DNA from 2 places in the Acidovorax sp. PRC11 genome. Region 1 is predicted to be linked to the other one. Evidence: riboswitches for the same ligand, from Rfam matches in the RefSeq annotation. Region 1 holds a riboswitch; the other holds the start of a gene.
What was found. A riboswitch is a leader RNA that binds a small molecule or an ion and turns the genes downstream of it on or off. The one in region 1 is predicted to bind glycine.

Region 1 (15,022 bases):
GCTCGTCGGGCACCTGGTGCAGGGGATGTTCGGCGGGATCGGTGGCCATGGGGACTCCTCGGGTGATGCTGGGGGCGTGGGGGCGTGGGGGCGTGGGGGCGGGCGGGTGCGCAGGACCACTATGCGCGCTGGCGGTGAAGCGCCCGCGTAGGATCGCAGCGCGATGCGCCGGCGGCAGGGAAGGCGGCGCATCGCGTACGCGTGGCCGCAGGCGGTGCATGGGGCGGCCGGCCGGAGGGCCACCTGGCACGCCCGGGACACGCACGTTCACGCGGCGTGCACACGGCTCGCATACAGTGTCGCCATGGACGATGCGACCTATTCCCGATCCCTCAACCTCTCCGGTGCCACCAACTTCCGCGACCTCGGCGGCTATGCGGGTCAGGACGGGCGGCGCGTGCGCTGGCGGCGCATCTTCCGCTCCGACCACCTGGCAGGGCTGACCCCGGAAGACGCGAAGGCGATCGCGGAACTGGGGCTGCGCCGCGCGGTGGACTTCCGCGGCGCGCACGAGCGCGCCACGCTGCCGTATGCCTTGCCCGATGTCGCCTACCACGCGCTCTCGATCGAGCCGACGGTGGTGCAGCGCGCGAAGGACATGGCGCTGTCGGGGCATGAGATCACGCCCGCCATCGCGGTGGCGCTGATGCAGGACACCTACCGCGATTTCGTGGCGCACAACGCGCCGGAGTTCGCGGCGCTGTTCGCGCACCTGCTGGAGAGCGACGTGCCGCTCGTCTTCCACTGCACTGCCGGCAAGGACCGCACGGGCTTCGCGGCCGCGATGATCCTGCTGGCCCTGGGCGTGCCGCGCGACGTGGTGATGCAGGACTATCTGCTCACCAACGGTCTTTACCGTCGCCCCGCGCTGCTGCACGGCACGGCGCCCGACGAGGTGCTCAACGTGCTGTGGCGCGTGCAGGAGGACTTCCTGGAGGCGGCGCTGGACGCGGTGGAGGCCGACCACGGCGGCGTGGACCGCTACCTCGAGCGCTGCCTCGGCGTGGGGGCCGCGGAGCGCGAACGGCTCGCGCAGCTCTACCTGCAGCCGCCCGGCTGACGCGGGGCTCGATGCGCGTCAGCCCGGCGCGCGCGGGCAAAGAAAAAGCCGGTGCAGTGCACCGGCTTTTTCGTTCGAAGCGCCTGGCAGCCGCGGCTGCAGGGCTTTCTTTCACGCAGCGATCAGAGCGTTGCGTCCTTGAGCTTCTTCAGCGCGCGGGTCTTGATCTTGACCGAAGCGGGCTTGGCGGGGAACCAGCGCTCTTCGCCCGTGAACGGGTCCTTGCCGAAGCGCTTCTTCTTGGCGGGCACTTGCTGCAGGCCGATCTTCATCAGGCCGGGCAGCGTGAATTCGCCGGAGCCCTTCTTGTGCACGGAGCCGAGGATCGCGGATTCCAGCGCGGCCATCACGGCCTTGGCGGCCTTGGGCTCGACACCGGCCTGCTCGGCCAGGTGGGCGATCAGCGAGGTCTTGGTGAACGTGCCCTTCAGGGGCTTGAGCGCTGCGGGCGCGGCGGCGGTCTTGGCGGCAGCGGCCTTGGGGGCAGCGGCCTTGGGGGTTGCAGCAGCCTTCTTCGCGGGAGCGGCCTTCTTGGCCGGTGCCGATGCCGGAGCCGCGGCCTTCTTCACCGCGGGAGTGGCCGCCTTCTTGGCCGGGGCGGAAGCGGTTTTCTTTGCAGTTGCCATGGTGTCGGTTTTCTCGTGTTGAGTATTGAAGTTCCAGACGGGCTGGTCGGCGGATTCTAGGGCGTTTGCCGGCCCGTGGCGCGGGTTGCACGCGCTTTTGCCGCTGCGCAGGGCCTGCAGCCTCGTTTTCGATGTGGCTCGCGCCGCTGCGCGGTGCCCGCGCGCAATGCCTGAGAAACCCGCGTGGATGCCGGGGATGGCCGCGTTGGAGGGGCCGCGCAATCGCGTTAAGCTGCCGCTACGCACACGCCACGCGTACCCACCCCTTCTTTCGCATCCGCACCGAACGAGGAGCCATGCCATGAGCACCAGCCACACCAGCCCGCCCGCCGGCGACACGTCCCCTTTCGGCTTCGGCCGCTTCGTGCCGGGCTTCGATTTCCTCCAGAACCTGGCCAAGGGCGCCACGGCCGGCATGCCGCAGATGCCCTCGCTCTCGGGCTGGGTGGCGCCCACGATCAGCGTGGAAGAGCTGGAGAAACGCATCGAGGAATTGAAGGCGGTGCAGTTCTGGCTGGACCAGAACTCCCGCGCCCTGAGCGCCACCGTGCAGGCGCTGGAAGTGCAGAAGATGACGCTGGCCACGCTGCAGGGCATGAACGTGGCGATGGGCGATCTCGCCAAGGCGTTCACGCCGCAGCCGCCGTCGCCATCGCAGGACCACCGCGCGCAGGCCGCGCCCGCGCCTGCTCCGGCCCCTGCCGCACAGGCACCCCGGCCCGATCCGTTCGCGCGCCCGCAGGCGGCGCAGGCGCCCTCCGCCGCGCCGTCCGCTCCGGGTGGCGAGCCGGCGGGTGCGCCGGCACAGGGTGCCGCGGGTGCGGGCACCGCCTCCGCGCCCGGCGTGGTGGACCCGATGCAGTGGTGGACCGCGCTCACCAGCCAGTTCCAGCAGATCGCGGCCAATGCGATGAGCGACGTGTCGAAACTGCCCGCGATGGACGCGACGCGCGGCATGGCGGCCGAAGCGCTGAAGACGGCCACCGACATGGCGACGCAGTTCGCGGCGCAGGGCATGCAGGGCATGCAGGAGGCCGCGCGCAAGACCTCCGGTGTGCCGGCCGACTCCGCGCAAGGGAGCCGGGGAGCGGCGGCGCGCGGCGCGAAACGCGCGGCCCCGGAAGGCACGCAGGCCGAGCCGGACGCGCCGCCGGCCACCAAGCCGCGCGCGAAGAAAACGCCGGCCGCGGATGCACCGCCTGCGGCCGGTGCGCGCCGTGCCGCCGGCCCCAGGAACCGTTCCTGAAGGCGCGGCGCATCCGCCCATCTCCCGTCCACGGCCCAATTCCTTTTCCTTCCCCATGAAGCTCTTCCCGAACGGCCACGCCACCCATCCGCAATGGCGCATGGCCGCCGCGCTGGTGCTGGCGCAGCTGCGCGCGCAGATGGCCCTGCCGCACTACGCCAGCGCCCCTGCGCTGGGGCTGGTCTACATCACCGACCATTACGCGGACGAGGCCGAGCCGCTGCTCGACTTCCTGTCCGCCGAACTGCCCGAGGTGACCGACTGGAGCGGCACGGTGGGCGTGGGCGTGGCCGCGAACAACGCGGAGTATTTCGACGAGCCGGCGCTGTCCGTGATGCTGCTGGACCTGCCGGCGGACCGGTTTCGCGTGTTCTCCGGCGTGGCGCCGCTGTCGCGCGGCGGTGCGGCGGGCGGTGGTTTCGTGCCGCACACCGCGCTGGTGCACGCCGACGGCGACACGCCGGACCTCGCCGAACTGATCGCGGAGATGTCGGACCGCACGGAGTCGGGCTACCTGTTCGGCGGCATCGCGGCGAGCCGCGGGCGCAGCGTGCAGTTCGCGGTGGGCGGCGACGGCAACATCGCGGGACAGGGCGCCGCGCGGGGCGTGTTCGGCGGCGGTCTCTCGGGGGTGGCGTTCAGCCGCAACGTGGGCATGCTGTCGCGCGTGACGCAGGGCTGCCAGCCGGTGGCGCCGTTCGCGCGCATCACGCGCGCGCAGGACAACGTGGTGCTCGAACTGGACGGCGAGCCCGCGCTCGACGTGCTGCTGCGCACGCTCGGCATCACGCTGGAGGGCGATCCGCAGCCCGCGCTGCGGGCGCTGCGCGCGACGCTGGCGGGGCTGGTGGACGAGGGCGCGCGGCCCACGGGTCGCACGGGCCACTTCGGGACGGACGTGCGCGTGCGGCACCTCGTGGGGCTCGATCCGATGCGCCAGGGCGTGGCGCTCGCCGACAAGGTGGAAGAGGGCATGCAGCTCGCGTTCTGCCAGCGCAACGTGGCGGCGGCGCGCGCCGACCTGATGCGCATCTGCGCGGAGATCCGCGAAGAGCTGGCGCCGGAGGCGGAGCCGGCCGCGCCGCCGCCGCTGGCCGGCAGCGAGCGCGCGGCGCTCATGCAGGCGCTGGCGAATGCCACCGACGGCATGCCCGAGCGCACGATCGCGGGCGCGATCTACGTGAGCTGCTCGGGCCGCGGCGGCCCGCATTTCGGCGGGCCGGGGGCCGAGCTGCAGATCGTGCGGCACGCCCTGGGCGACGTGCCGCTGGTGGGGTTCTTCGCCGGCGGCGAGATCGCCCACCACCGGCTCTACGGCTACACGGGCGTGCTCACCGTGTTCACCTGCGACGGCCTGCCCGCCAGCCGCTGACCCGCCGGCCCCTCAGGCCAGCGCCGGCACGGCGGCGGTGCCGCGCGGCATGCCGGTGAAGGCGAAATCGACCTCGGGCACGAGGCCGCTCACGATGTCGGCGATCGCGCGGCCGGAACCGCAGGCATGCGTCCAGCCGAGCGTGCCGTGGCCGGTGTTGAGAAACAGGTTGGGCAGCTTGGTGCGTCCGATCAGCGGCACGTTGCTCGGCGTCGCAGGGCGCAGGCCGGACCAGAACCGCGCCTGCGCGGTGTCGCCCGCGCCGGGGAAGAGCTGCTCCACGCGCCGCACGATGGCCTCGCAGCGCACCGGGTTCAGGTCGCGGCCGTAGCCGTTCAGTTCGGCCGTCCCGGCGATGCGCATCACGTCGCGCGCCGGCTGGCCATCCTGCGCGGGGCGCGTGTAGCGCGAGAAGACCAGCTTGTATTCGTCGTCCGTCAGGCTCACCTCGTAGGCCGCGGCGGGGTCGCGCACCGGGATCGTGGCCGAATAGCCCTTGGCCGGGTAGATCGGCAGGCGCAGGCCCAGCGGCTCCGCCAGCAGCGGGCTGAACGAGCCCATGGCGAGCACGTAGGCGTCGCTGCGCACGCGCTCGTAGCGGCCTTCTGCGTCGGTGATCTCGACATGGTCGATGGCGCCGCCCGCGGTGCGCAGCGCGGTGACGTGGCAGCCCATGCGGAAGCGCACGCCATGGGCTTCGGCGACCTGCGCCAGCGCGCGCGTGAAGGCATTGGCGTCGCCCGATTCGTCCTCGGCCGTGTAGGTGGCGCCGGCCAGCCGGGGGCGGATGGCGGCGAGGGCCGGCTCCAGCCGCACGGCCTCGTCGGCGCTGACCACGCGGCGCTCGCAGCCGAGCGCGCGCATCTGCTCTGCGGGTGCGAGGGCGGCGTCGAACTCTTTCTGGCTGGTGTAGAAGTGCAGGATACCCTGCGTGCGCTGGTCGTACTGCAGGCCCATGTCGCGGCGCAGCTGCTGCAGCGTGGCGCGGCTGTAGGTGCCCAGGCGCACGATCTGCTCGATGTTGTGGCGCGTGCGCGCCGGCGTGCATTCGCGCAGGAACTGCAGGCCCCAGAGCCACTGTCGTGCATCCGCGCGCAGGCGGAACAGCAGCGGGGCATCTTCCTTGCCCAGCCACTGCAGCAGCTTCAGCGGAGCGCCGGGATTGGCCCAGGGCTCGGCGTGGCTCACCGAGATCTGCCCGCCGTTGGCGAAGCTGGTTTCCGCGCCGGGCGTGGCTTGGCGGTCGATGACGGTCACTTCGTGGCCGAGCTGGCGCAGGAAATGGGCGGAGGTGGTGCCGAGCAGGCCGGCGCCGAGGACGGTAACGCGCATGGTTCGAATGCCTTTCCATGCGGACCGGACCACGGCGGCAGGAACACGCCGCACGGCGATGCCGCGCGAGGCTCCCATGCCGCGGGCGGGCCCGCATCGGGGGGCCGGGCCCTGCGGCGGCGGGTGCTGGGGTGCGTGCCATCGGATGGCGAACAGCAACCTATGGCCGCAAGGCCTGGCTGCCGCTCCCCCTGTCCTCGGTACCTGAGAGATTCACCCTGCGCGACCGCCGCGCGGGGTTTGCTCCTTCGGTGCGCCACGTGGCGTGGCGGCTCTCCAGACGGCTGTGTGGTGGTGCAGTACGGGACCTGAGCGTGTATGGGAGTTTGCGCCTTCGGTGGAACGTCGGCGGTGCCGGCCGTTCGCTCTCCTGCGGGGCGGATCGTAACAGCGAAGCCGCGCGGCGCAAAGCAAAAGCGCCTGGACGCCGCGGCGGCGGGCCGTCAGCCGGCGGATGGGAAGACGGCTTCGCCGAGGTTCAGCATCAGCCGGTTGGCCCAGGCGAACAGCGCGGCGGCGTGCAGCGCGTCGAGGATTTCCAGGTCCGACAGGCCCGCGGCGCGCAGCGGGGCCAGGTGCTGCGGACCGAAGCCGCCGGGCGTGCGCGTGAGCGCGGCGCTGGCCTGCACGATGGCGCGCTCGCGCGGGTTCGTGCCGGCGGTGTCGGGGTCTTCGAAGATCTGCGCCATCACGTCGTTGCGCTTGGCCAGTTGCTCGAAGCGCTGCGCATGCACCGAGGCGCAGTACACGCAGCCGTTCACGCGCGACACCACGGTGCTGGCCACCTCGCGCTCCGCGCGGTTCAGGCCGCCGGGCGCGTACATGATCGCGTTGAAGGCCTGCGAGCGCTCGGACAGCACCTGGGGCTGGTGCACCAGCAGCAGGTAGAAATCCGATGTGCGGGCCTTGGGGTGGCTGAGGTCGAGTACCGCCTGTTGTTCGGTGCTGGCCTGCTGCGGATCGACCACGGGCAGCCAGGCCTTCCAGTCCAGCGTCTCGCTCGTGTAGCCCGCCACGCGCAGCGGCTGGCCGGGCGGGGGCAGGTTGGCGGGATGGACGAAGGGGGCGTCGCTGGCGAACGGCGCGGACGTCGACGTGCCCGGGTCGCCGCTCGCCTCGGGGGCGTGCAGGGCATCGAGGGCGGCCACGCCGGCCACCACGCGCAGCTGGTAGGTCACGAAGCCCACGAGCTGCGCGATGAGGACGGCATCCGGCGTGGAGAGGCCCGCGGCCGGCAGCGCGAGCAGTGCATCGCGGTCGCTGCGTGCGGGCTCCAGAGCCAGCGTGCGTGCGAAGCGCGCGGCGGCCTGCAGGCGCGGCTCTGCATCGCCGAAGCCCGGGATGCCGGCCACGTCGCTGGCTTCGCCGGTGTCGTCCAGCAGGGCCTGCAGCGCGGGTGGCACGGGGGCGCCGGCCGTTTCCAGGCGGGTGCGGTAGTGCGCGGCCAGGGCCGGCACGCCGCTCACGCGCGCCACGTCGTGCGCGATCGCCAGCCGCTCGGCCGGAGTGAAGGCGCCGGGCAGGGTGCCGGCGAAGAGCGCTTCCTCGCAGGCCTGCGTGGCCGTGGCGACTTTGTCGCGCTCGTGGCGTACCGCATAGGCGGAGCGGCCCGGCGCCAGGCCGGCGGCCTGGTCGATGGTGTCGTGGGAGGGTGGGGGTGCAATAGTGCTCGGCGTGGTCATGTCGTGGGAGGGGGAATGCGGTCGTTGAGGAAGGCACCGCGCTCGCGGTGCCGCGTCGGGCCCGGGTGTCAGCGGGCGGGGGCGGCAGTGGAGCCGGAAGGCGCTGGCGCGGAAGAGGAGGGCGCAGCCGCGCCCGCCGGCGCGATGACGCGCTGCGCGGTGTCCGCGGGCGTCCACTCGTCGCCCAGCAGTTCGGGCTCGGCATAGGCCTGCAGCGCCGCGAAATGGTGCTCCACGTCCTCGCGGTAGAACAGGCCTGCGAGCCCGCCGGCCAGGCGCCGTGCGCCGTCGCTGATGGCGGGGATGTCGCCCGAGATGGTGCCGTGCGAGAGCGCGGCGGGGTAGCAGAAGCAGTGGATGCGGTCCAGGCCCGGGCAGTCGCCGGGCACCTTCTCCTGGAACTCGAACAGCGGCCCCAGGTCCGGCGAGTCGCGCAGTTCCGCGTCCTCCTCGCCGGGCGGCGGCGTGTAGCGCGTGCCCCAGGTGCGCACGTGCGGCGCGATGGCAGTGAACTCGGGCTTTTGCTGCCAGTCGATCGCGAAGCCGGTGGAGAGGATCAGGAAGTCGAACGCGAAGGTGCCGCGCGCGGTGTCCACGTGCAGCGCCTCGGGCGTGTCGTGCACGCGCTGCACGGCGCAGCCGAAGTGGAAGAAGGCATTCGGATGCCGCGACACGCGCAGCGTGCTGCCGTGCGGCGGCGGCACCTGCTGGGCGCCGATGTAGTGGCGCAGCCGCCATTTCCAGACGTCGGGCAGCAGGGAATGGCCGTGCACGAGGCCGGGCACGCCGGAGCCCTTGGACTTGTTGATGCGCGGCATTTCGGCGCGGCGCGCGATCAGGTCCACGCTGGCCGCGCCGTTCTCGAGCGCGGTGGCGGCGCTGTCCATGGCCGAGGAGCCCATGCCGATCACGCCCACGCGCAGGCCCTGCAGCGTGCGGTAATCGAGCACGTCGGACGAGTGCGCCCAGCGCGTGCGCGGCACGCCCTCCATGAAGGCCGGAATCTGCGGACCGCCGAGGCCGTCGCGCCCGGTGGCCAGCACCACGCGGCGCGCGAACCAGGTCGTGGCGGTGTCGGCGCCATCCGCGCGCACGTCCACCTCGACCAGCCCGTCGGCCCGCGGGCGCAGTGCGGTCACGGCATGGCCGTTGCGCACGTCGGCCCGCGTCACGCGGCGGTACCAGCGCAGGTAGTCCATCCACTGCAGGCGCGGGATCTTGTCGAGCGCGGACCAGGCCGCGTCGCCCCACTGCGCCTCGAACCACGCGCGGAAGGTGAGCGACGGCACGCCCAGCGCCGGGCCGGTGAGCTCCTTGGGCGAGCGCAGCGTCTCCATGCGCGCCGTGGTGGCCCAGGGGCCTTCGTGGTCCGCCGGCGCACGGTCCAGCAGCACCGCCGCGATGCCCTGCTGCGCCAGCGCCATGCTCGCGGCCAGGCCCGCCTGGCCCGCGCCGATGATGAGCACGTCCACCACCGGCCGCCCGCCGTGCATGCGCTGCGGCAGCCACGGCTTCGCGTGCCAGTTCAGGGTCAGCAGATCGTGCTGCAGCCGTTGTTCCAGCGCGGCCAGCCCGGCCGCGCCCAGAGAAGAAGAAAGAGCCATGGGAAAGATTGTTGCAGGAGGCAGCGAGGCGTTGAGGCCGCGCGATGGAATGCCATGACAACGCAAGCGCCTCGTCAAGGCATTGAAAACCGGCGCGGCCCAAGACCAGTAACCCCCGCGGAACTGGCTCCGCCAGGCCGCAGGGGGTGCCCCCCTTCCCGAGGCGCGCAGCGCCACGAGAGAAGGGGGGAGCGGCAAAGCCGCTCAGGGGGTTGATCCCTAGTCAACGCTGATCTTCGCGTCCTTCACCACCTGCGCCCATTTCGCGCGGTCCTGGTGCACCGTCCGGGCGAATTGTTCCGGCGTCTCGATGCGCACGGTGTTGCCCTGCGATTCGAAGCGCTGGCGCACCTCGGGCTGCTCCAGCACCTCGCGCAGGGCGGTGTTCAGCTTGTGCACGATGGCCGGGTCGGTGCCCTTGGGCGCGAAGATGCCGAACCAGATCGAGCTGTCGAAGCCCTGGGTGCCGGGCAGGCCGCTCGCGGCGATCGGCGGCACCTCCTTCACCGCGGCCACCGGCTTCGCGGTGGTCACGCCCAGCAGGCGCACCTTGCCGGCCTTGTAGTGCGGCAGCACGGTCTGCACCTGGTTCATGATGCAGCAGGTCTCTCCGCGCACCACCGACGTGATGGCTTCCGGGCCGCCCTTGTAGGGCACGTGCACCATGTTCAGGCCCAGGCGCGCGTTGAATTCGGCGAACGCCATGTGCGTGCCGGCGCCGTTGCCGGTCGAGGCGTAGTTGTACTTGCCGGGGTTCGCCTTCACGATGTCGACGAATTCCTTCAGCGTCTTCGCGTCGATCACGTTCGGGTTGATGGTGAGCACGTTCGAGACGTCGATGAGCGTGCCCACGGGCGCGAAGTCGGCCTCCACGTCGAACGGCAGCTTCTTGTAGAGCGCGGCATTGCTGCCGTGCGTGGCCGCCGTGCCGAAGGCGAGGGTGTAGCCGTCGGGTTTGGCGCGGGCGACGTACTCGCTGGCGATGTTGCCGGCCGCGCCGGACTTGTAGTCGATGATGACCGGCTGGCCCAGCTTCTGGCTGAGCGGCTCCTGCACGGAGCGCGCCACCACGTCCACGCCCGAGCCGGCCGGGAAGCCCATGATGAGCGTGACGGGCTGGCGCGGCCAGTCGGCGGCGCCGTGCGGATCGGCGGCCAGGGCCGGGGAGGCAGCGGTCCAGGCCGCGGCGGCGAGCGCGGCGGCACCCAGCCAGGAGAAGGAATCGGAAAGACGGCGCATGTGCGAAGGGTTCCAGATAAGCAACAGGAGCCCTGCCTCGGCAGGACCGCCCGGGTGGGCCGGCCTGCTGCCAAGCAAGGAATGCGCCATTGTGGGCAAGCCTTCATGCCCGCCCGCCTATATGGTTATGGGGTCCGGCGCGCCTCCGGGGCCTGTCGCAGGGGCCGCGCGAGGCCCCCGTGCGGGGCGTCCTTCGCTCAGTAGCGGTAGGGATCGTTCGGGCGGCGGTCCTGGCGGTTCGGCACGCCGTCGCCGTCGCGGTCCCAGCCGCCGCGGCGCATCTCCCAGCCGCCGCGGCGCATCTCCCAGCGGTTGCCGTGCTGCTGCCAGCCGGGCTGCCGGTAGGCGTAGCCCGGCCGTGCGCGCAGCCACTGGCCCGGCACCCAGACGTGGCCGTGGCCGCGCCATTCCCAGTGGCCCTGTTCCCAGACCATGCCGCGGCGCGGCGGCGGCACGCGTTCGTGGCGCGGCGGGGGAGGCGGGGACCAGCGCTGCACCGCCACCGGCAGGGGCGGAACGTACTGCGGCCCGGATTGCACGATCACGGTGGCGCTGGTGGCGGCCTGCGCGGTGGCGGTCACCGCGCCCATGGACGCGGCCAGCGCGAGCGAGGCGGCGGAGAGGGAAAGGGCCTTGCGGGTGGTCATGGGAGGTCTCCTGGTAGCTGCGAAGGGGCTTGTCCTCAAGCCCATGGAGACATCGTCGCGGCCCTGCGTCAAGGCCATGTCGCTCCCGTGTCGCCGCCGTGCGAAGCTGTGTGTGCAGGTGTGTCGCGCCGGCCTCCACGGCCACGGGTGCCCTCAGCGCCGCATCGCGGTGAACGCCTCGAACTCCCAGCGGCGCATGGCCAGGAGCACGGTGTAGCCCTCGCGCTCGCCTTCGGGCATGCGCTGGTCGGCCAAATGCTGCTGCGCGAAGTCGTGCGCCACCCGCTGCAGCCGCTCCTGGAAGGCCGGTGCGAGGCTGCGGCCGATCGCGCCATGCACCATGAGCACGCCTTCGCCGGGCCCGTCGAAGCCGCCCGCGAAGTAGTCGAGCAGGGCATGGTCGCGGAAGTAGTGCATCACCGGGCCGTGCGCGCGCCAGCGGAAGGTCTTGGCGAGCTTGAGCCGGTAGCGGTTGAGCGGGCGCAGCTCGATGATGCCGATGCGGTCGAGCTGCGCCAGGTATTTCACGCCTTCCGCGTCCGAGAGCCGGTAGGTGCCGAGGATCTGCTCCAGCGTCCACTGGCTCAGCACGCAGATCGCCATGAGCAGCAGCTTCTTGTCGGCCACCACGGCGCGTTCCTGCTCCAGCGAGAGCTGGTCGAGCAGCGGCTGGCTGTCGGCCACGCGGCGCGCGAGGTCCGCGAAATCCAGCCGCAGCGCGCGGCAGATGGCGTCGATGCGCGACAGCGGCATGTCGCCGCGCGCCAGCATGCGCTTGACGCTGGACTCGGCCATGCCGAGGGCCTGCGCGAGGTCGGCATACGTCATGTGCGCGGCCTTGAGTTCCTTCTTCAAGGCGACGACGAGATCGGCGGTGGTGCTCATGGTATCGATTATGGATACTGGAAGTGGCCGTGGGGAGGCTTGGTGGCATTGCGCGATGCTGCTGGAGGGGCGCGGCATGAGACTGCCGCCCAAGGCCCGCAGCTGCCGGCCCGGCCCTTTCCACCTACCCTGCTGATCGCCATGGAACACCTTTCAGACACCCCGCCCCGGGCCTTCCGCCTGCGCCCCTCGCGGCCCGAAGCCGCGCTCTGCGCCGCGCTGCTGGCCTGCCTGGCCCTCGCGCTGGCGGGCCCCACCGTGCTGCCCGGGCCGCAGGCCCATGCCTATGCGGACCAGCGCACGCTCTGGGGCCTGCCGCACGCCCTGGACGTGCTCACCAACCTGCCATTCGCGGTGCTGGGAGGCTGCGGGCTGGCACGGCTGGCGGCGCGGTGGCGGGAGGGTGCGCTGCGTGCGGCCACCGCCCGGGCCGCGGGCACGTTCTTCGCGGGGCTGCTGCTCACCGCCGCGGGCTCGGCCCTCTACCACTGGCAGCCGCACGGCATCACGCTGCTGGCGGACCGCGCGGGCATGCTCGTGGCCTTCGCCGGCATGCTGGCGCTCGCGGTGGACGAGCGCATCGGCGCCCGGGCCGCGGCGCTCGCCGCCGTGGCGGTGCTGGCTGGCGGCTGGGCGGCGCTGCGCACCTGGGGCATCACGGGCGACCAGTGGCCCTGGGCGGTGCTGCAGGGCGGCGGCATGCTGCTCCTGCTCGCGCTGGCCGCCGATGCAGGGCGGAGCCGGCGTGCCGGCCACGCGCCGCTGCCGGGGCGCCTGGGCGTCTCGCTGGCCGCGGTGACCGGCTGGTATGCATTGGCCAAGCTGCTGGAGGCGGGCGACGCGGCGGTGTTCACGGCCACCGGCCACCTCGTGTCCGGCCACAGCCTCAAGCACCTGGCCGCGGCGATGTCGGCCTGGCCGGTGCTGTCGGCGCTGGCGCCCGGGCGCTATTTCGCGCGCTGCGAACGCGGCACGCCCTGGCGCCGCGGCCGCGAAGGCACAATGCCCGCCGGTACGAAGACGCAATGAACCGATTCGACACATCCCAGGAGCAGGGCATGAGCCAGGAGCAGATCCGCAGGGCGGCGACGACAGAGGTTCCCACGGCCGCAGACGGCGGACACGGAGACCATCCCAACCAGTTCGCGCTGCTGCGCCAGCGGCGGTTCGCACCGTTCTTCTGGACGCAGTTCGCGGGCGCGGCGAACGACAACCTCTTCAAGTTCGCCTTCACCGTGATGGTGACCTACCAGCTGAGCGTGTCGTGGATGCCGCCGTCCATGGCGGGGCTGGTGATCGGCGCGCTGTTCATCCTGCCGTTCCTGCTGTTCTCGGCCACGTCCGGCCAGCTCACCGACAAGATCGACAAGACGCGGATGATCCGCTTCGTGAAGAACCTCGAGATCGCCATCATGCTGGTGGCGGCCTGGGGCTTCGTGGCGTCGAGCCCCGTGGTGCTGCTGGCCTGCACCTTCCTGATGGGGCTGCACTCCACGCTGTTCGGCCCGGTGAAGTTCGCCTACCTGCCCCAGGTGCTGTCCGAACGCGAGCTGACGGGCGGCAACGGCATGGTGGAGATGGGCACCTTCGTCGCGATCCTGCTCGGGCAGGTGGCGGGCGGGCTGCTGGTGGCGGTGCCCGGCGTGGGCCATGCCTGGGTGGCGGCCTGCTGCGTGCTGCTCGCGCTCGCGGGCCGGCTGGTGGCGCAGTTCATCCCGAGCGCGCCGGCCACCGATCCGGGCCTGGTCATCCACTGGAACCCCGTCACCGAGACGTGGCGCAACCTGAAGCTCGCGCACGGCAACGTGGTGGTGTTCCGCTCGCTGCTCGGCATCAGCTGGATGTGGTTCTTCGGCGCGGTGTTCCTGTCGCAGTTCCCGAGCTTCGCCAAGGAGGTGCTGCACGGCGACGAACACGTGGCCTCGCTGCTGCTGGTGGTGTTCTCGGTGGGCATCGGCATCGGCTCGCTGCTGTGCGAGGTGCTCTCGCGCCGGCACGTCGAGGTGGGCCTGGTGCCGCTCGGCGCGATCGGCATGAGCGTGTTCGCCGTCGACCTGTACTTCGCCTCGCGCGGCCTGCCGGCGGTGCCCGCGATGGGCCTCTCCGCGTTCCTGGCGCAGCCCGCGCACTGGCGCGTGATGGCCGACCTGCTGCTGCTGTCGCTGTTCGCCGGGCTCTACAGCGTGCCGATGTACGCGCTCATCCAGATGCGCAGCCAGCCCACGCACCGCGCGCGCATCATCGCGGCCAACAACATCCTGAACGCGCTCTTCATGATCGCCAGTTCGGTGATCGCCGGCGCGCTGCTGTCGGCCGGCTGGAGCGTGCCCCAGGTGTTCCTCTTCACCGGCATCGCCAACGCGCTGGTGGCGGGCTACATCTTCCTGATCGTGCCGGAATACCTGCTGCGCTTCGTGGCCTGGGTGCTCTCGCGGCTGGTGTACCGCTTCCGCGTGACGGGCGACGCGCACATTCCCGCGCAGGGCGCGGCGGTGCTCGTCTGCAACCACGTGAGCTTCGTCGATGCGGTGCTGCTCATGGCGGCGAGCCCCCGGCCGATCCGTTTCGTCATGGACCACCGCATCTTCCGCGTCCCCGTGCTGGGCTGGCTGTTCCGGCTCGCCAAGGCGATCCCGATCGCACCGCAGAAGGAGGACCCGGCCGTCTACGAGGCCGCGTTCGAGCGCGCCGCGCAGGTGCTGAAAGAGGGCGACCTGCTCGCGATCTTCCCCGAGGGCGGCATCACGCGCGACGGGCGGCTGCAGCCCTTCAAGGGCGGCATCATGAAGATCCTGGAGCGCGCGGCGGACGACGGCCTGCGGCCTCCGGTGGTGCCCGTGGCGCTCACCAACCTGTGGGGATCGTTCTTCAGCCGGGTGGAGGGCACGGCGATGGCGCGGCCGTTCCGCCGGGGCTTCTTCAACCGCGTGGGCCTGCACGTGGGCGCGCCCATGCAACCCGAGGCGGTGCAGCCCGAGGCGCTGCAGGCGCGCGTGGCGCAACTGCTGGCCCGCTGATGGCCGCCGGGGAGCAACCCATGCACACGGACCCTTCCGCGGACCCGGACCACGCGGCATTGGCGCCGCGCATCATGGACTTCCTGCGCGGCATCGGGCTGCCGGTGCGCGAGGCGCCGCTGCCTGAGGGCTCCTTCCTGCCCGGTGTGCGCATCGAGCGCGGCGGGCTCTGCGTGGACCGTGCGCGGCTGCGGTGGCCCGGCGATCTGCTGCACGAGGCGGGCCATCTGGCGGTGGTGCCCGCCGCGCTGCGCGTGGGGATGGACGATGCGCTGCAGGAACTGCCGGCCGTGGAGCACGGCGGCGAGATCG
Region 2 (15,022 bases), on a different contig from region 1:
GCCCGACCGCTACCAGACGCCGGCGGTGCGCGCCCTGATCGATTTCATCATCGCGCGGGAAGAGGCCGGGGTGCCGGACGCGCGGGCCCCGGCGTGAACCGCGCGCTGCCCCGCGGCTGCGCCGCGGTTGCCCTTACTCGATCTTCGCGCCCGACGCCTCCACGATGCCCTTCCACTTCGCATAGTCGGTCTTGAGCAGCGTCGAGAATTGCGCGCTGCTCATCGACTCCGGCTCGGCGCCCTGGGCCTGGATGGCGGCGCGCATGTCCGGCTGGGCGAGCAGCTTGTTGACCTCGGTGTTCACGGTGGCGACCACGCCGGCCGGCGTGCCCGCGGGCGCGAAGATGCCGTACCAGGAGCTGACGTCGAAGCCCTTGTAGCCCGATTCGGCCACGGTGGGAACGTCGGGCAGCGAGGAACTGCGCTTGATGGAGGTCACGGCCAGCGGGCGCAGCTTGCCGGACTTGATCTGGCCCATGGCCGAGGGCACGGAGGACACCAGCAGGTCCACGTTGCCGGCCATCGCGTCCATCAGGGCCGGGTTGGAACCCTTGTAGGGAATGTGGCTGAGCTTGATGCCCGCGGCCTTCTCGAACAGGTCGCCCGCGAGGTGGATCGTGGTGCCGTTGCCGGGCGAGCCATAGGTGACCTTGCCGGGTTCGGCGCGCGCGGCGGCCACCACGTCGGCCAGGGTCTTGAAGCGCGAATTGGCGCTGGTGGCGATGATCACCGGGGTGTAGGCCACGTGCGCGATGGCCACGAGGTCTCTGGTCGGGTCCCAGGGCAGGTTCTTGTAGAGGTAGGGCGCGACGACGAGGTTGTCCTTCTGGCCCATGACGAGGTCGTAGCCCGTGGGCGCGGCCTTGACGGTCTCGGTGATGCCGATGGTGCCTCCGGCGCCGGCGCGGTTGTCGGGCACCACCGTCCAGTGCAGGGTCTCGGTGAGCTTGGTCGCGACGAGGCGCGAGAGGATGTCGGTGCCGCCGCCGGGCGGGAAGGGCACGATGAGCCGCACGGGCTTGGCGGGGTAGGCATTGCCGGGGGGCGCGGCGGACGGGGCCGTCTGGGCCGTGGCGGTGCCCAGCGCGAAGGCGAGGGCGGCGAAAGAAATCGCGGTGCGGATCATGGGTGGTTTGTCTCCGGAAGGAAATACTTCGTATGCGGTGGCCGCCATTCTTGGCGTGCCGGGAGGCCGCGCGCAACCGGGCAAGCGCTAGGCGCGGCGGAATCTTCGCGATGGCCGGGCGCGGCCCGGCAGCGCGAGGGCCTCAGGGCTGCCGCACGTCGGCCACGGGGGTGTCGCCGAAGTCCGGGCGGGCGAGCCAGGCGAGCACGCGCGCGGCGGCGTCATCGGGCGAGGTCAGTGCGCCATCCGTCTTGAGGTTGGCGAAGTTCTGCTGGTCGGGAAAAGCGGCCGGGTCGGCGGCGCGCAGATGGACCTGCATGTCGGTGTCGATCACACCGGGAGCCAGCGAGCATACCCGGGCGCCGCCAGGCCGCTGCGCTTCATCGAGCGCGAGGCAGCGCGTGAAGTGGTCCATGCCGGCCTTGGCCGCGCAGTAGGCCGATTGCGACGCCATGGCGCGGCGCCCGAGGCCGGACGAGATGTTCAGCACCTTGAGCGGCACGCCCCAGCCGCGCGTGGCGGCGAGGAACGCGGCGGTGAGCTGCATCGGCGCTTCGAGCCCGACGCGCAGCGCATTCGCGAGATCGGCCGGTTCGCAGTCCGACAGCGGGGCGATGCGGGGCACCACGCCCGCGTTGTTGATGAGCGTGGCGCTCGCGTAGCTGCCGGCCGGCCGGGCCGTGAGCCACTGGCGCAGGCGCCCGGCGGCAGCGGCGCCGTCCGCGAGATCCTGCTCCCACTGTTCGAGCGGCGCGCCGGCCTGTTGCGCGATGCCGGCCAGCTCGCCGCTGGTGGCGCGGGCGAGCGTGACGAGCGCATGGCCTTGCTGCAGCAGCTGCCGGGCCATGGCCAGGCCCATGCCGCGCGAGGCGCCGGTGAGGATGACGAGCGGGCGCGGCTCCGAGGGGGAGGCCGCAGCCGCGGAGGACGAGGGGAGGGAAGTGCCTTGCATGGTGCCGCGATGGTACTGCGGCGGCCTGCTCAGAACGGCGCGGGCAGATGGAAGGACAGGGGAGCGCCGGTGCGCGGATGCGCGAACGCGATCTGCTGCGCGTGCAGCAGCAGCCGCGGCGCGCGGGCCTGGACGGACGGCGGCGCGTAGAGCGCATCGCCCAGGATCGGATGGCCGATGGCCGCCATGTGGACGCGCAGCTGGTGCGTGCGGCCAGTGACGGGCTCCAGCAGCACGCGCAGGGTGTCGGGCGCCGGTGCCGGGGCGCCTTCGGTGGCCGGCGCCGGCCGCCAGCGCGTGAGGCTCGGCTTGCCGTGCTGCGGGTCCACCACGCGCAGCGGACGGCGCTCCCAGTCGGCGGCGATGGGAAGATCGATCGCCTGCCAGGGGCCGTCCGGGACGGTGCCCTGGCTCCCGTGCACCACCGCCACGTAGCGCTTGTGCACCTCGCGCGCGGCGAAGGCGTGGCCGAGCGCGCGCTGCGCCCCGGCATGGAGCGCCATCAGCACGAGGCCCGAGGTCGCCTGGTCGAGGCGGTGCACCACGCAGGCACCGGGCCACTGGCGCGCGGCGCGGGCGCTCAGGCAGTCCTGCTTGTCCGGGCCGCGGCCGGGCACGCAGAGCAGGCCCGCGGGCTTGGCGAGCACGATGAGGTCGCCATCGGCGTAGAGGCATTCGGGCACGGGCGGCTGCGCGCCGCCGTCCGGCGCGGGACCGCTCACGGCGCTCACGTCGCGGAGCCGTGCACCAGCCGGTGCACCGTGGCGCACAGCTCGTCCACGTCGTTGGGCTTGTGGATCAGCGCATTCGCGCCCTCGGCCAGCGCATCGCGCTCGATCTCGGCCGTGACGTGGCCCGAGGCGAGCGCCACGGGCAGGTCGGCGCGGATGCGCTTGGCCTCGCGCACCAGATCCACGCCGCAGTAGCCGGGCATGTTGTAGTCGGTCACCACGAGGTCGTAGGCCTGCGGGTCGCCGGCCAGCGCCACGGCCGCCTCCCGCGGATCGGTGAAGCCGCTCACGCGGTAGCCGCGCCGGCGCAGCAGCCGCTGCACGAGGAAGACCAGCGCCTGGTCGTCGTCCACGTACATCACGTGGTGCTGGCGCTCGGGCGGGCTGGCCTGTGCGGGCGGGGGCGGGGGCGGGGGCGGGGGCGGTGCGGTGCTGGCGGCCTCCGCACCTGCACCGGTTTCCGCCTCGCGCGGGGCGGGAGCGGGCGCGGGGGCCGGCCGCGCGGCGGCGGCAGGCCGGTCCCGTTCGGGTGCCGGCGCGGCGGCGGGGGCCTGCGGCACCGCGGGGAAGTAGAGCGTGAAGCGGCTGCCTTCGCCGGGCGCGCTCTGCACGTCCACCGCGCCGCCGTGGGTGCGCATCACCCCGTGCACCACGGCCAGCCCCAGGCCGGTGCCCTGGCCGACGGGCTTGGTGGTGAAGAACGGCTCGAAGATGCGCTGCTGCGTGGCGGCGTCCATGCCCGGGCCGTTGTCGATCACGCTGATCACCACGTACTCGCCGGGGGGCAGGGCGAGCCGTTCGCACAGGCGCTGGTCGGGCTGCGTGGCCGAGGCTTCCACCCGCACCGTGCCGCGCGCATCGCCGATGGCGTGGATCGCGTTGGTGCAGAGGTTCAGCAGCGCCTGTTCGACCTGGGTGGCGTCGGCGAGCATGGCGGGCAGGGGCGCGTCGATCTGCAGGCGCAGCTCGATGGCGGGCGGCAGCGTCACGCGCAGCAGGCGCTCGGTGTCGTGCACGGCTTCCGACACGGGCACGGCGGTGCGCTGCGGCGGCTCGTTGCGGCTGAAGGTGAGGATCTGCCGCACCAGGTCGCGCGCGCGCCGGCCGGCCTTTTCGATCTCGCGCAGGCTCTCCAGCGCCGGCGCATCGGCGGCGCAGTCGGCCTTGGCCAGCTCGACGTTGCCGAGGATGGCGCTCAGGATGTTGTTGAAATCGTGGGCGATGCCGCCGGCCATGGTGCCCACGGCCTGCATCTTGTGCGACTCGCGCAGCTGCGCTTCCAGCTCGCTGCGGTGCGCCTCGGCCTTCTTGCGGCCGGTGAGGTCGCGCGCGAACACCGTGGTGGTCTCGCCCTCGGCATGCCGCTCGAACGACACGCTCACTTCCACCGCCAGTTCCTTGCCGCTGGCGGTGAGGGCCACCATCTCGCCGAGCACCGCCTGGGTGGCCAGTTGGGCGAACGCGAGCGCCTGGACGGCATCGGGCAGGAAGCGGTCGAGCGGGCTGCCGAGCGCGTCGGCGGTGGAACACTGGAACAGCGCAGCGGCCGTGGGATTGAAGACGGTGATGCGCTGGTGCTGGTCCACGCAGATGATGGCGTCCAGCGCGGAATTGATCACGGCCTCCAGGCGCCGCTCGCTGGCGTAGAGCTGCGCATTGCGCTCCTGCAGGGCCGCGGCGCTCTGCTGCAGGGCGCGCCGCTCGGCCACGAGCGGGCCCTGGTCCACCACCGCGCAGAGGTACTGCAATTGGGCGGGGGCGCCGTCCGCCTGCGGGGCCTCGATGCGCGCGATGTACAGGTCGCCCGTGATGCCCGCGCCGTGCCGGCCGATCGGGAACACCACTTCGCTGGCCTCGCCGTGGCCCTGGTCGCGTGCCTGCGCGAAGGTGTCGCGCACGCGGTCGGCGTCGTCAGAGCACACGAACGGCATCAGCGAGGTGAGCGGCCGGTCGGCCTCGGTGGGCTGGAAGCAGCGGTGCGCCATCGAGTTGGCCTGCACCACCATGTCGTGCTCGTCGAGCACCATGAGGGCCAGCGGCACGCTGGCGAAGAGCGTCTCGAAACGTTCGGAAGCGCTTTCGGCCGCGGCCTGGCTGTAGCGCAGGACCTTGTTCTGCACTTCCAGTTCGGCCTGGTAGGCGCGCAGCTCCGCGATGAGGGCGGCCACGGGCCCTTCGGGTCGGCCTGGGCTGCGCCGGTTGGCACCGGCCTCGCCGACGGCCGGCGCCGGCGCAGCAGGCGCGGCGTCCGGGGGCGGGCTTGCCGGCCCGCCGTCCGGGGGAGCGCCGCGATCACCCTCCGGATCGGGGGGCAGCAGGAAGGACAGATGGGGACGGCTCATGGGCGGCGGGGGCGGCTCGGGAACGGTTGCGCTACCCGGCGCGTGAAACGGCGGCACGGTGGTGGGTAGCCTGCCAGTGTACGCCGCGGGCCGGCAGCCATGCGCCAAGGCCCGCGGCCCTGCGCGGTCAAGGCAGCGGCCGGCGCACATCCTCCATCCGGCGCATCGGCGTGACCACGGCTGCGATGGCCGCGGCCAGCACCAGGGTGCCGCCGCACACCAAGAACAGCCGGTCCGCCGGCAAGACCCGCAGCAGCCAGCCGGTGGCCGCCGCCGCCACAGGCTGCAGTCCCATGAAGATGAACATGAACAGTGCCATGGTGCGACCGAGCAGGCGGGAAGGCACGCGCTGCTGGATCCAGGTGAACAGTCCCACCTGGATGAAACCGCCGAGCAGGCCCACGCCACCCATCAACAGCGCGCCCTGCCAGACCGCCGAGATGCCGCCGAGAGGCGCGATCAGCAGGCCCACGACGGCGTCCACCACCAACAGGGTGGTGCCGAGGTTCACGAGCCGCAGTCGGGGCAGCGCGCCCGCCAGGGCCATGCCCGCAAGCGTGCCGGCCCCGTGCACGCCCACCAGGATGCCGAAGGCGGCGGCGCCGAGTTGCGGGTGGTCGTGCGCGAGCACCGGCAGGGCGATCTGCGTCGGTCCCATCACCAGCACCGACAGCAGCCCCCAGTAGAGGAAGCAGGTGCGCAGCGGCCGGTCGTGCCAGGCATGGGCCAGGCCCTCGCCGATGGAGCGCGCCACGGCGCCGGCCGGTGGCGTCTGCCCGGCCGCTGGCCGCGTCCGCACCCGGCCGAGCATCCAGCCGGAGACGGCGAAGCTCAGCGCATCCAGCGCGAAGGCCACCCCGGTGCCGGTCGCGTCCGCCGGCTGGCGCGCACCCGCTCCGCCGAGCCCGGCGATCAGCAGACCTGCGAACAGCGGACCGACGGACATGCCCAACTGCCGCAATCCCATGCCGACGCCGTTGGCCGCGTGCAGCTGAGCTGCCTCGACTACCCGCGGCGTGATGGAGGTCGCGGCCGGGATGCTGAAGGCGGTGGAGATGCCGATGGCCAGCGACAGTGCGTACAGCGCCCAGAGCGGGCACGGGCCGGCCAGGACCAGCAGGGCCAGCAGGCCGGTCAGCCCGGCGTTCAGCCAGCGCGTGGTGCGCAGGATGCGCAGCGGGGAGTGCCTGTCCACGATGGCGCCGCCTGCAAGTATGAACAGGGCCCGGGGCACGCTGGTGAGGGCCAGTACGGTACCCAGCACACGCGTGTCGTCCGTGTTCTGCAGCACCAGCCAGGGCAGGGCTATCAGCGAGAACTGGTCACCGAGCAGCGACAGGGCCGAGCTGGCCGTGAGCCAGCGGAAATCCCGGTTGCGCGACAGGGGCGCCGGGGCACCGGAAGGGGAGGAGGTCGGAGCGGATGTCATGGGCCCCGAATATCGAGCCTCACGTTGCGTGAGGGTCAAGCGGTGCCGGGTGCCGTTGCGCAGACGCCAGGGCGGCGGTCTCCAGATAGGCCCGTACGGCCGGGCCGAGCGGCGCGCCCGCGCGCAGCAGCGGCTCGGCGGCCGAGGCCGCGAGCAGCTTGCGCCGCAGGTCCGGGTCGTGGCCGCACAGCGTGTCGAACAGAGCACTCCAGCGCCGGACCGCCGCCGCGGCTTCGTCGCAGGACGGGGGCCGCCGCCGGTCCATCAGCGCCTGCACGTCGGCTTCGAGGGCCGCCCATTCGGTGTAGGGAACATGGCCCATGCGGCGCAGGTCCGCCATGTCGACGTGCCGCAGCAGACGCTCCATGCGCAGGTCGATCGCCGCCTCGATGTACGCGATCATGTCGCCCGGCGGTGCGTGATTGCGGCCCTGCGCGCCCGGTTCGGTGCGGAACATGTGCCCCCAGCGCTCCAGCAGGTCCATGTCGCCCTCCATCCAGTGGAGCATGAGGTCCATCCAGCGGTGGGCGAGCTGCTGCACATGTGGGTCATCGGCCGGCAGCCTGCGGTCCATCGCGCCGCGCACGAGATCGCGCACCACGAGCCAGTCGGCCTCGATGCGCTTCCAGTTGCGGAAGATCCACTGCAGTTCGGCCGCGCTGAAATGTTTGCCGTAGGTGGCCATCAGCGCCAGCGAATCGAGCCAATCGCCCATGCTGGGCGCAGATCCGGTCATCAGGCCGTCGCGCAGCAGGGACAGCCGCGCACGCAGTTCGGCGGCCTGGGCGATCTGCCGGTCCAGCGACTCGATCTGTTGCGCGATGAGGTGCCCGGGGTCCGGACCGCCGTCCTCCAGCAGTCCGGCGATGTCGCCGAGCGGCAGCCCGAGGTGGCGCAGCGTCTGGATGGCATGCAGCCGCCGCACGTCTGCCTCGCTGTAGAGGCGATAGCCGGAGCCCGAGCGTCCGGAAGGCGCCAGCAGGCCGATTTCGTCGTAGTGGTGCAGCGCCCGCACCGTCAGGCCGGTGCGGCGCGCCAGTTCGCCCACGCGGAGCCACTGCACGCCCGGGACCTTGCTTCAGCGGCGCACGGACACGAGTTCGACCTCGAAGCGCAGCGTGGCGTTCGGCGGGATCACGCCGCCCGCGCCGGCCGCGCCGTAGGCGATGGCGGGCGGGCAGGTCAGCAGGGCCTTGCCGCCCGGCTTCATGCGCTGCACGCCCTCGGTCCAGCAGGGAATCACGCGGTTGAGCGGGAACTCGGTGGGCTCGCCGCGCTTGTAGGAACTGTCGAACTCCTTGCCGTCCAGGAACGTGCCGCGGTAGTGCACCTTCACCACGTCGGTGGCCTTGGGCGATTCGCCCGTGCCTTCCTTGATCGACTCATACACCAGGCCACTCGCGGTGGTCACGGGCGCCTTCGCGGCGGACTCCGCCGGGGCGCCCGCCGGTTTCTGGGCGCAGGCGGTACCGGCCAGCAGGACGGCGGCGAGGACGGGCAGCAGGGACTTCTTCACGGTTCGGGTCTCCGGTCAAAAGATGCGATGGTAGCCCGCGCGCGTTCTCACGCGAAGTCGGACACCGGCACGCAGCTGCAGAACAGGTTGCGGTCGCCGTAGACGTTGTCCACCCGGCCCACGGGCGACCAGTACTTGGCCTGGCGCAGCGCCGCGACCGGATAGGCCGCGGCCTCGCGCGGGTAGGGGTGCGTCCACTCGCCGCCCAGCAGGCTGTGCGCGGTGTGGGGCGCGTTCTTGAGCGGGTTGTCGTCCTGGGGCCACTCGCCCTGCTCGATCCGGCGGATCTCGCCGCGGATGGCGATCATCGCGTTGATGAAGCGGTCCAGCTCGGCCAGCGTCTCGCTCTCGGTGGGCTCCACCATGAGCGTGTTGGGCACGGGGAAGGACAGCGTGGGCGCATGGAAGCCGTAGTCGATCAGCCGCTTGGCGACGTCCTCGGCCATCACGCCGCTGGTCTCCTTGAAGCCGCGCAGGTCCAGGATGCACTCGTGCGCCACGTGGCCGTTGGCGCTCGCGTACAGCGTGGGGTAGTGGTCCTTCAGGCGCGCGCTGATGTAGTTGGCCGAGAGGATGGCCGTCTCGGTGGCGGCGCGCAGGCCGTCCGGGCCCATCATGCGGATGTACATCCAGCTGATCGGCAGCACGGCGGCATTGCCGAGAGGAGCCGCACTGACGGCCCCCGTGCCGCCCGCCACGCCGGCCGTGGCATGGCCCGGCAGATAGGGCACGAGGTCTTCCACCACGCAGACGGGGCCGACGCCGGGGCCGCCGCCGCCGTGCGGGATGCAGAAGGTCTTGTGCAGGTTCAGGTGGCTCACGTCGCCGCCGAAGGCGCCGGGCGCGGCCACGCCCACCATGGCGTTCATGTTGGCGCCGTCCACGTACACGCGGCCGCCGTGGCGGTGCACGAGCTGGCAGAGTTCCTTCACCTGCGTCTCGAACACGCCGTGCGTGCTGGGGTAGGTGATCATCACGCAGGCGAGCTTCTGGGCGTGCTGCTCGCACTTGGCGCGCAGGTCGTCCATGTCGACGTTGCCGTTCGCGTCGCAGGCCGTCACCACCACCTGCATGCCCACCATCTGGGCGCTGGCCGGGTTGGTGCCGTGGGCGCTGCTCGGGATCAGGCAGATGTTGCGGTGGCCCTGGCCCTGCGCCGCATGGTAGGCGCGGATCGCCAGCAGGCCCGCGTATTCGCCCTGCGATCCGGCATTGGGCTGCAGGCTGATGCCGGCGTAGCCCGTGGCCTGGCAGAGCCAGGCGCGCAGCTGTTCGTCGAGCTGGCGGTAGCCCTCCAGCTGGTCGGCGGGCGCGAACGGATGCACCTGCGCGAATTCCGGCCAGGTGATCGGGATCATCTCGCTCGTGGCGTTCAGCTTCATGGTGCAGCTGCCCAGCGGGATCATGCTGCGGTCGAGCGCCAGGTCCTTGTCCGAGAGCTGGCGGATGTAGCGCAGCATGCCGGTCTCGGAATGGTGGGTGTTGAACACCGGGTGCGTGAGGAAGGCGCTCGTGCGCAGCAGTTCGGCCGGGATCAGCGGGCTCACCCCGTCCGCGAAATCCTCGATGCGCGGCAGGGCCTGCCCGTCGGCGGCGAAGACCGACCACAGCAGTTCGATGTCGGCCCGCGTCGTGGTTTCGTCGAGCGAGATGCAGAGGTAGTCGTTCCAGGCCACGCGCAGGTTGGCGCCGCGTTCCACGGCACGGGCCAGCAGCGCGCCGGTCTGCTCCTTCGTGTGCAGGCACAGGGTGTCGAATGCCGACTCGTGATGGTGCGCGGTATGGCCGAGCGCCACGAGCCCCTTGGCCAGGATGGCCGTGAAGCTCGCCACGCGCTGGGCGATGCGCTTGAGCCCCTCGGGGCCGTGGTAGACCGCATACATGCTGGCGATCACCGCCGGCAGCACCTGCGCCGTGCAGATGTTGGAGGTTGCCTTCTCGCGGCGGATGTGCTGCTCGCGCGTCTGCAGCGCGAGGCGGTAGGCCGGCTGGCCGTGCACGTCCACGCTCACGCCCACCAGGCGGCCGGGCAGCGAGCGCTTGAAGTCGTCGCGGCAGGCCATGAAGGCGGCGTGCGGGCCGCCCGCGCCCATCGGCATGCCGAAGCGCTGCGTGCTGCCCACGACGATGTCGGCACCCCATTCGCCGGGCGGCACCAGCAGCGTGAGCGCCAGCAGGTCGGCGCAGACGATGGCGGCAGCCTGCTTCGCGTGGATCTTCTCCACGTCGGCGCTCCAGTCGGCGAGCCAGCCGCTGCTGGCGGGGTACTGGATGACGGCGGCGAAGAAGTCGCCCTCGAGCGCGGCGTTCCACTCGGCTTCCGAGTTCGCGGTCACCACGCTGATGCCCAGCGGTTCGGCGCGCGTGCGGATCACCTCGATGGTCTGCGGATGCGTGTCGCCCGAGACGACGAGCGTCTGGCTCTTCGACTTCACGGAGCGCTTGGCGAGCGTCATGGCCTCGGCCGCGGCCGTGGCCTCGTCGAGCATCGAGGCGTTGGCGATCGGCATGCCCGTGAGGTCGCACACCATCGTCTGGAAGTTGACCAGGGCCTCCATGCGGCCCTGCGAGATCTCGGCCTGGTAGGGCGTGTAGGCGGTGTACCAGGCGGGGTTCTCGAGGATGTTGCGCAGGATCACGCCCGGCGTGTGCGTGCCGTAGTAGCCCTGGCCGATGAAGCTGCGCAGCACGCGGTTCTTCGAAGCGATCGCCTTCAGTTCCGCGAGCGCGGCCGCTTCGGTCGCGGCGGGCGGAAGCTCCATCGGCTCGGTGCGGGCGATGGAGGCCGGAACGATGCCGCCCACCAGCGCCGCGCGCGATGCCTCGCCGATGACCGAGAGCATGCGCTCCTCGTCCGCGGCATCGATGCCGATGTGGCGGGGCTGGAATTCGGCGGCGTTTTCGAGCGCGGAGAGCGGCGGCAGGGTGGACGTGGGCATGGGAGGGATCCCGGTCAGCGGAAGGAGGGGGGAAAAAGGAAAAGGGGTGCGGTGCACCGGCAGGTGCGCACCGCGGCGGGCGGGGGGCAGCGCCGCCCGCCGCGAGAGCCGGTCAGGCGTTCTTGGAGAACTCGGTGTAGGCCGTCTCGTCCATGAGCGCGTCGAGCTGCGACGCATCGGACAGGCGCACCTTGAAGAACCAGCCATCGCCCAGCGGCGCGCTGTTGGCGAGCGACGGATCGGCGCGCAGCGCCTCGTTCACCTCGACGATTTCGCCGGACACGGGCATGTACACGTCGGCGGCTGCCTTCACGGACTCGACCACACCGGCCACTTCGCCCTGGGCGAAGGTCTTGCCCACTTCGGGCAGATCGACGAACACCACGTCGCCGAGCGCGTCCTGCGCATGGACGGTGATGCCGACGACGGCGGCGCCCGTGTCGGCGCTGTTGATCCACTCGTGGTCGCGGGAGAATTTGACGGTCATGGGGGGCTCCTGGAAGAAAGGGTCCGCGGAAAAAGGCGGCGGGGAAAACGAAAAAAGGGTGGTGCGGCCCTGGAAGGGGCACGCGATGGCGACTGTAGCCGCGGCCGGCAGGCCTCGGGCGCGGACTGCGGCGCGCCGCGGTCAGCCGCGGTGGTAGCGGGCCGGCAGGAAGGGCATGGGGCTGACTTCCATCGGCACCGCCTTGCCGCGCACGATCGCGTGGACCACCGTGCCGGCGGCTGCGAACCCGGGCGCCACATAGCCCATGGCGACGGGCTGGTTCACGCTCGGGCCCAGCAGGCCACTGGTCACTTCGCCGATGGCCACGCCGTCAATGCTCTGCAGGGGCGTGTGCTCGCGCACGGGCACGCGCTCGCGCGCCACCAGGCCCACGCGGCGGCGCTTCAGCAGCGCCGGGTCGTCGATCTGCGCGAGCACCTTGTCGGCGCCCGGGAAGCCGCCCGCGCGCGCGCCGCCGGTGCGCCGCACCTTCTGGATCGCCCAGTTCAGCGCGGCCTCGGGAGGCGTGGTGGTGGTGTCGATGTCGTTGCCGTAGAGGCACAGGCCGGCTTCGAGCCGCAGCGAATTGCGCGCGCCGAGACCGATCGGCTTCACCTCGGGCTGCGCGAGCAGTGCGCGCGCCAGCGCCTCGGCCTGGGCGGCCGGGACGGAGATCTCGAAGCCGTCCTCACCCGTGTAGCCGCTGCGTGTCACGTAGCAGTCGCAGCCGGCGATCTCGAAGCGCCCGCCGGTCATGAACACCAGCGATGCCGTGCCCGGCGCGAGCCGCGCGAGCGCCGCGGCGGCCTGCGGGCCCTGCAGGGCGAGCAGGGCCTGGTCGGGCAGGGGAATGACTTCGCAGCGTCCGCCGATGCGCTCCTGGATGTGGGCGATGTCGCCGGCCTTGCAGGCACCGTTCACGATCACGAACAGGTCGTCGCCGCGGTTCACGAACATCAGGTCGTCGATGATGCCGCCCTCGTCGTTCAGCAGCAAGCCGTAGCGCTGCTTGTGGAGGCCGAGGCCGATCACGTCCACGGGGATCAGCGTCTCGAAGGCCGCGGCGGCATCGGGGCCGACGAGGCGCAGCTGGCCCATGTGGGAGACGTCGAACAGGCCGGCCGCCTGCCGCGTGTGCAGGTGCTCGGCCATCAGTCCGGCGGGGTACTGCACGGGCATGGAATAGCCGGCGAAGGGCACCATGCGGGCCCCGAGTTCGAGGTGCAGCGCGTGCAGCGGCGTGGTGTGCAGGGGGGCGGATTCGGCGGACATGGGCGGAGCGGCCTTTCGGGCGAGCGGGGACGGACGACGCGCGTGCCGCCATCGAAGCGCCACGCCTGTGCCCGCTGTCCGCTTTACCTGAGAGATTCACCACGCCGTGCGCGCGGCCTGGGGGCGGCGCGTGGCGGGCTTGCTCCTTCGGTGGGCCTGCCGTGCAGGGCAGGCCTCTCTCCAGCCGGGGAAACGCCCGCATCCCTGCGGGCGCCTTGCCAGTCCTTTTGCCTGAGCGTTCGGGATTCCCTGCGCCTTCGGCGGCGCCGGCCACCCGTTGCGGGCGCGGCGCTCTCTCCTGACCCGGCGGATTCTAACGGCTGTGCGGCGGCCCTGCGGCGAAGTTCGTCCGTGCCCGGGTTCTGGCGCCACGTGCCTGTCTCGGCGCCGCGTGGAGGAGCACCGTGTGATGGGGTGCCAAGCGCCCCGGGCCGGCGGTAACCGGCCGGGGCCTTGCCATTCGCCTGGCGCCCCGGTGGAGGCGCCCTGTGGGAACGATTGTGCCGGTGGAGTGGCCGACGAATTTTTCGAATTTCTGCAGGTCCGCATGTTCCGCAGAAAAATCTTCTGCCTAACCGGCTTTGCCGGCAGAATGCATCCATGGATCGCATCGACCGAAAAATTCTGGCCGTGCTGCAGGACGACGCCCGCGCGAGCCTGCAGGAGATCGGCCAGGCCGTGGGCCTGAGCCCCTCGCCGTGCTGGGGCCGCATCCGCAAGATGGAAGAGGCCGGGGTGATCGAGGGCTACACCGTGCGCCTCAACGCCCAGGCGCTCGACCTCGCCGACACCGTGCTCGTGCAGGTCACGCTCGACAGCCATTCCGACAATACGCTGGAGAAGTTCGGCGAAACGCTCGCGAGCATTCCCGAGGTGATCGAGGCGCACCTCGTCTCCGGCGATTACGACTACCTGCTGCGCGTGGTCGTGAAGGACACGCGCGACTACGAGCGCCTGCTGCGCGAGAAGCTCTACAAGATCAAGGGCATCCGCCACAGCCGGTCGAGCTTCGTGCTGCGCACGCTCAAGAAGGCGGACCTGCCGCTGCGCGCGGACTGAGCGGCGCTGCCGCTGCCGCTGCCGCCTGGCGCGGAATGCCGGTGACCGTGGCCGGCATGGGTGTGCGCACGGCGCGCCGGAAGATCGAGGGCGGCACGCCCGTGTGCTCCTTGAAGAACCGCGAGAAGTTGCTGGGTGCGGAGAAGCCGAGGTCGAGCGCCACGTCGGTCAGCGGCGCGCCCAGGCCCACACGGCGCATCGCTTCCTCGACCCGCACTGCGCTCCAGAAGACCTGTGGCGTGGTGTTGAGCTGGTCGCGGAACAGCGCGAAGAAGTGCGCGCGGGAAAGCCCCACCCGGGCCGCGATCTCGTCCACCGTCGCCTTGCTGGAGACGTGCTCGCGCATGTGGGCGATGGCGTTGCGCAAGCGGGCGTCGAGCGACGCGCCCACGCCGATGCAGGGCCGGCGCTCCGCCTCCCCCGCGGCGCTCGTGGCCGCCACCAGCAATTCCTCCACCCGGTCGTCGATGTCCGCAGGGGCCGCCTGCGCGGAGAGGATGAGGTCCAGCACCTGCCAGCAGGCCCTGCGCAGCGCGCCGTCGATGTGCAGCCGTGGCGATGCGAAGCGGAAGCCCCGCCCCGCGGCGGCAGCGCGCTCCTGCAGCCAGTCGTGGCGCACCATGAACGCCAGAAACACCGCGGATTCGCCATCGCCGTGCAGCGCCAGGTCGTGCGACTCGAACGCGTTCACACCGAGGGCGGTGTCCTCGCCGTAGTCCACCTGCTGCGTTCCTACGCGCGCGGTGGCGCGCGTTCCGCCCAGCCAGAAGGCGAGCTGTGCCTCGGAGTGTGCATGCGGCACGAGGTCCGCGCGCAGCTCCAGCACGACGGCCGTGCCGAATGCCCCTTCGTGTAACGCATATGCCTCCGCCATGTGCTGCTCCGACCATCGATGGCGGGATTCTCCGGCCGCGCAGCGGCCGGGTTGGCCCCCACCCGGGTATCTCCTTAGGACGCGATCAGACTGTTTGATATGTCGCGCGACGGCGCGATAAGCGCGCGCGGGGGCGAACCCATAAATTGGGAACCGGGCGCGCACTGCACCGGCAACCGCCGCGGTGCAGGCGCACCGATACGCAACCCTCTCTGGAGCAAGAAACCATGCGCCTTGCCGCTTTCATCGTGGACGGGCTTCCCGCGGTCGGACTGGCCGATCCATCCGGGCAGAC

Region 2: it holds a riboswitch for glycine, as region 1 does, so the genes downstream of both, gcvT (glycine cleavage system aminomethyltransferase GcvT) here and Q9R47_RS21320 (D-amino acid dehydrogenase) in region 1, are expected to answer to the same signal.

What each region holds. Positions count from the first base shown of each region.
Region 1 is NZ_JAUZUQ010000026.1:459-15,480, reverse strand. Features, by position in the region: gene Q9R47_RS21345 (hypothetical protein) at 1-49, opposite strand, end outside; gene Q9R47_RS21340 (tyrosine-protein phosphatase) at 305-1,060, shown strand; gene Q9R47_RS21335 (HU family DNA-binding protein) at 1,183-1,686, opposite strand; gene Q9R47_RS21330 (PhaM family polyhydroxyalkanoate granule multifunctional regulatory protein) at 1,988-2,932, shown strand; gene Q9R47_RS21325 (FIST N-terminal domain-containing protein) at 2,988-4,304, shown strand; gene Q9R47_RS21320 (D-amino acid dehydrogenase) at 4,317-5,714, opposite strand; glycine riboswitch at 5,818-5,926, opposite strand; glycine riboswitch at 5,933-6,010, opposite strand; gene Q9R47_RS21315 (peroxidase-related enzyme) at 6,080-7,318, opposite strand; gene Q9R47_RS21310 (NAD(P)/FAD-dependent oxidoreductase) at 7,387-8,922, opposite strand; gene Q9R47_RS21305 (tripartite tricarboxylate transporter substrate binding protein) at 9,142-10,161, opposite strand; gene Q9R47_RS21300 (hypothetical protein) at 10,359-10,808, opposite strand; gene Q9R47_RS21295 (helix-turn-helix transcriptional regulator) at 10,962-11,693, opposite strand; gene Q9R47_RS21290 (hypothetical protein) at 11,835-12,722, shown strand; gene Q9R47_RS21285 (MFS transporter) at 12,752-14,710, shown strand; gene Q9R47_RS21280 (hypothetical protein) at 14,731-15,022, shown strand, end outside.
Region 2 is NZ_JAUZUQ010000001.1:86,274-101,295, reverse strand. Features, by position in the region: gene Q9R47_RS00450 (LysR family transcriptional regulator) at 1-97, shown strand, start outside; gene Q9R47_RS00445 (tripartite tricarboxylate transporter substrate binding protein) at 134-1,126, opposite strand; gene Q9R47_RS00440 (SDR family NAD(P)-dependent oxidoreductase) at 1,269-2,078, opposite strand; gene Q9R47_RS00435 (RluA family pseudouridine synthase) at 2,108-2,800, opposite strand; gene Q9R47_RS00430 (ATP-binding protein) at 2,806-5,151, opposite strand; gene Q9R47_RS00425 (MFS transporter) at 5,279-6,580, opposite strand; gene Q9R47_RS00420 (MerR family transcriptional regulator) at 6,600-7,643, opposite strand; gene Q9R47_RS00415 (FKBP-type peptidyl-prolyl cis-trans isomerase) at 7,659-8,096, opposite strand; gene gcvP (aminomethyl-transferring glycine dehydrogenase) at 8,144-11,035, opposite strand; gene gcvH (glycine cleavage system protein GcvH) at 11,148-11,522, opposite strand; gene gcvT (glycine cleavage system aminomethyltransferase GcvT) at 11,664-12,794, opposite strand; glycine riboswitch at 12,859-12,988, opposite strand; glycine riboswitch at 13,008-13,105, opposite strand; gene Q9R47_RS00395 (Lrp/AsnC family transcriptional regulator) at 13,395-13,853, shown strand; gene Q9R47_RS00390 (AraC family transcriptional regulator) at 13,819-14,727, opposite strand; gene Q9R47_RS00385 (fumarylacetoacetate hydrolase family protein) at 14,955-15,022, shown strand, end outside.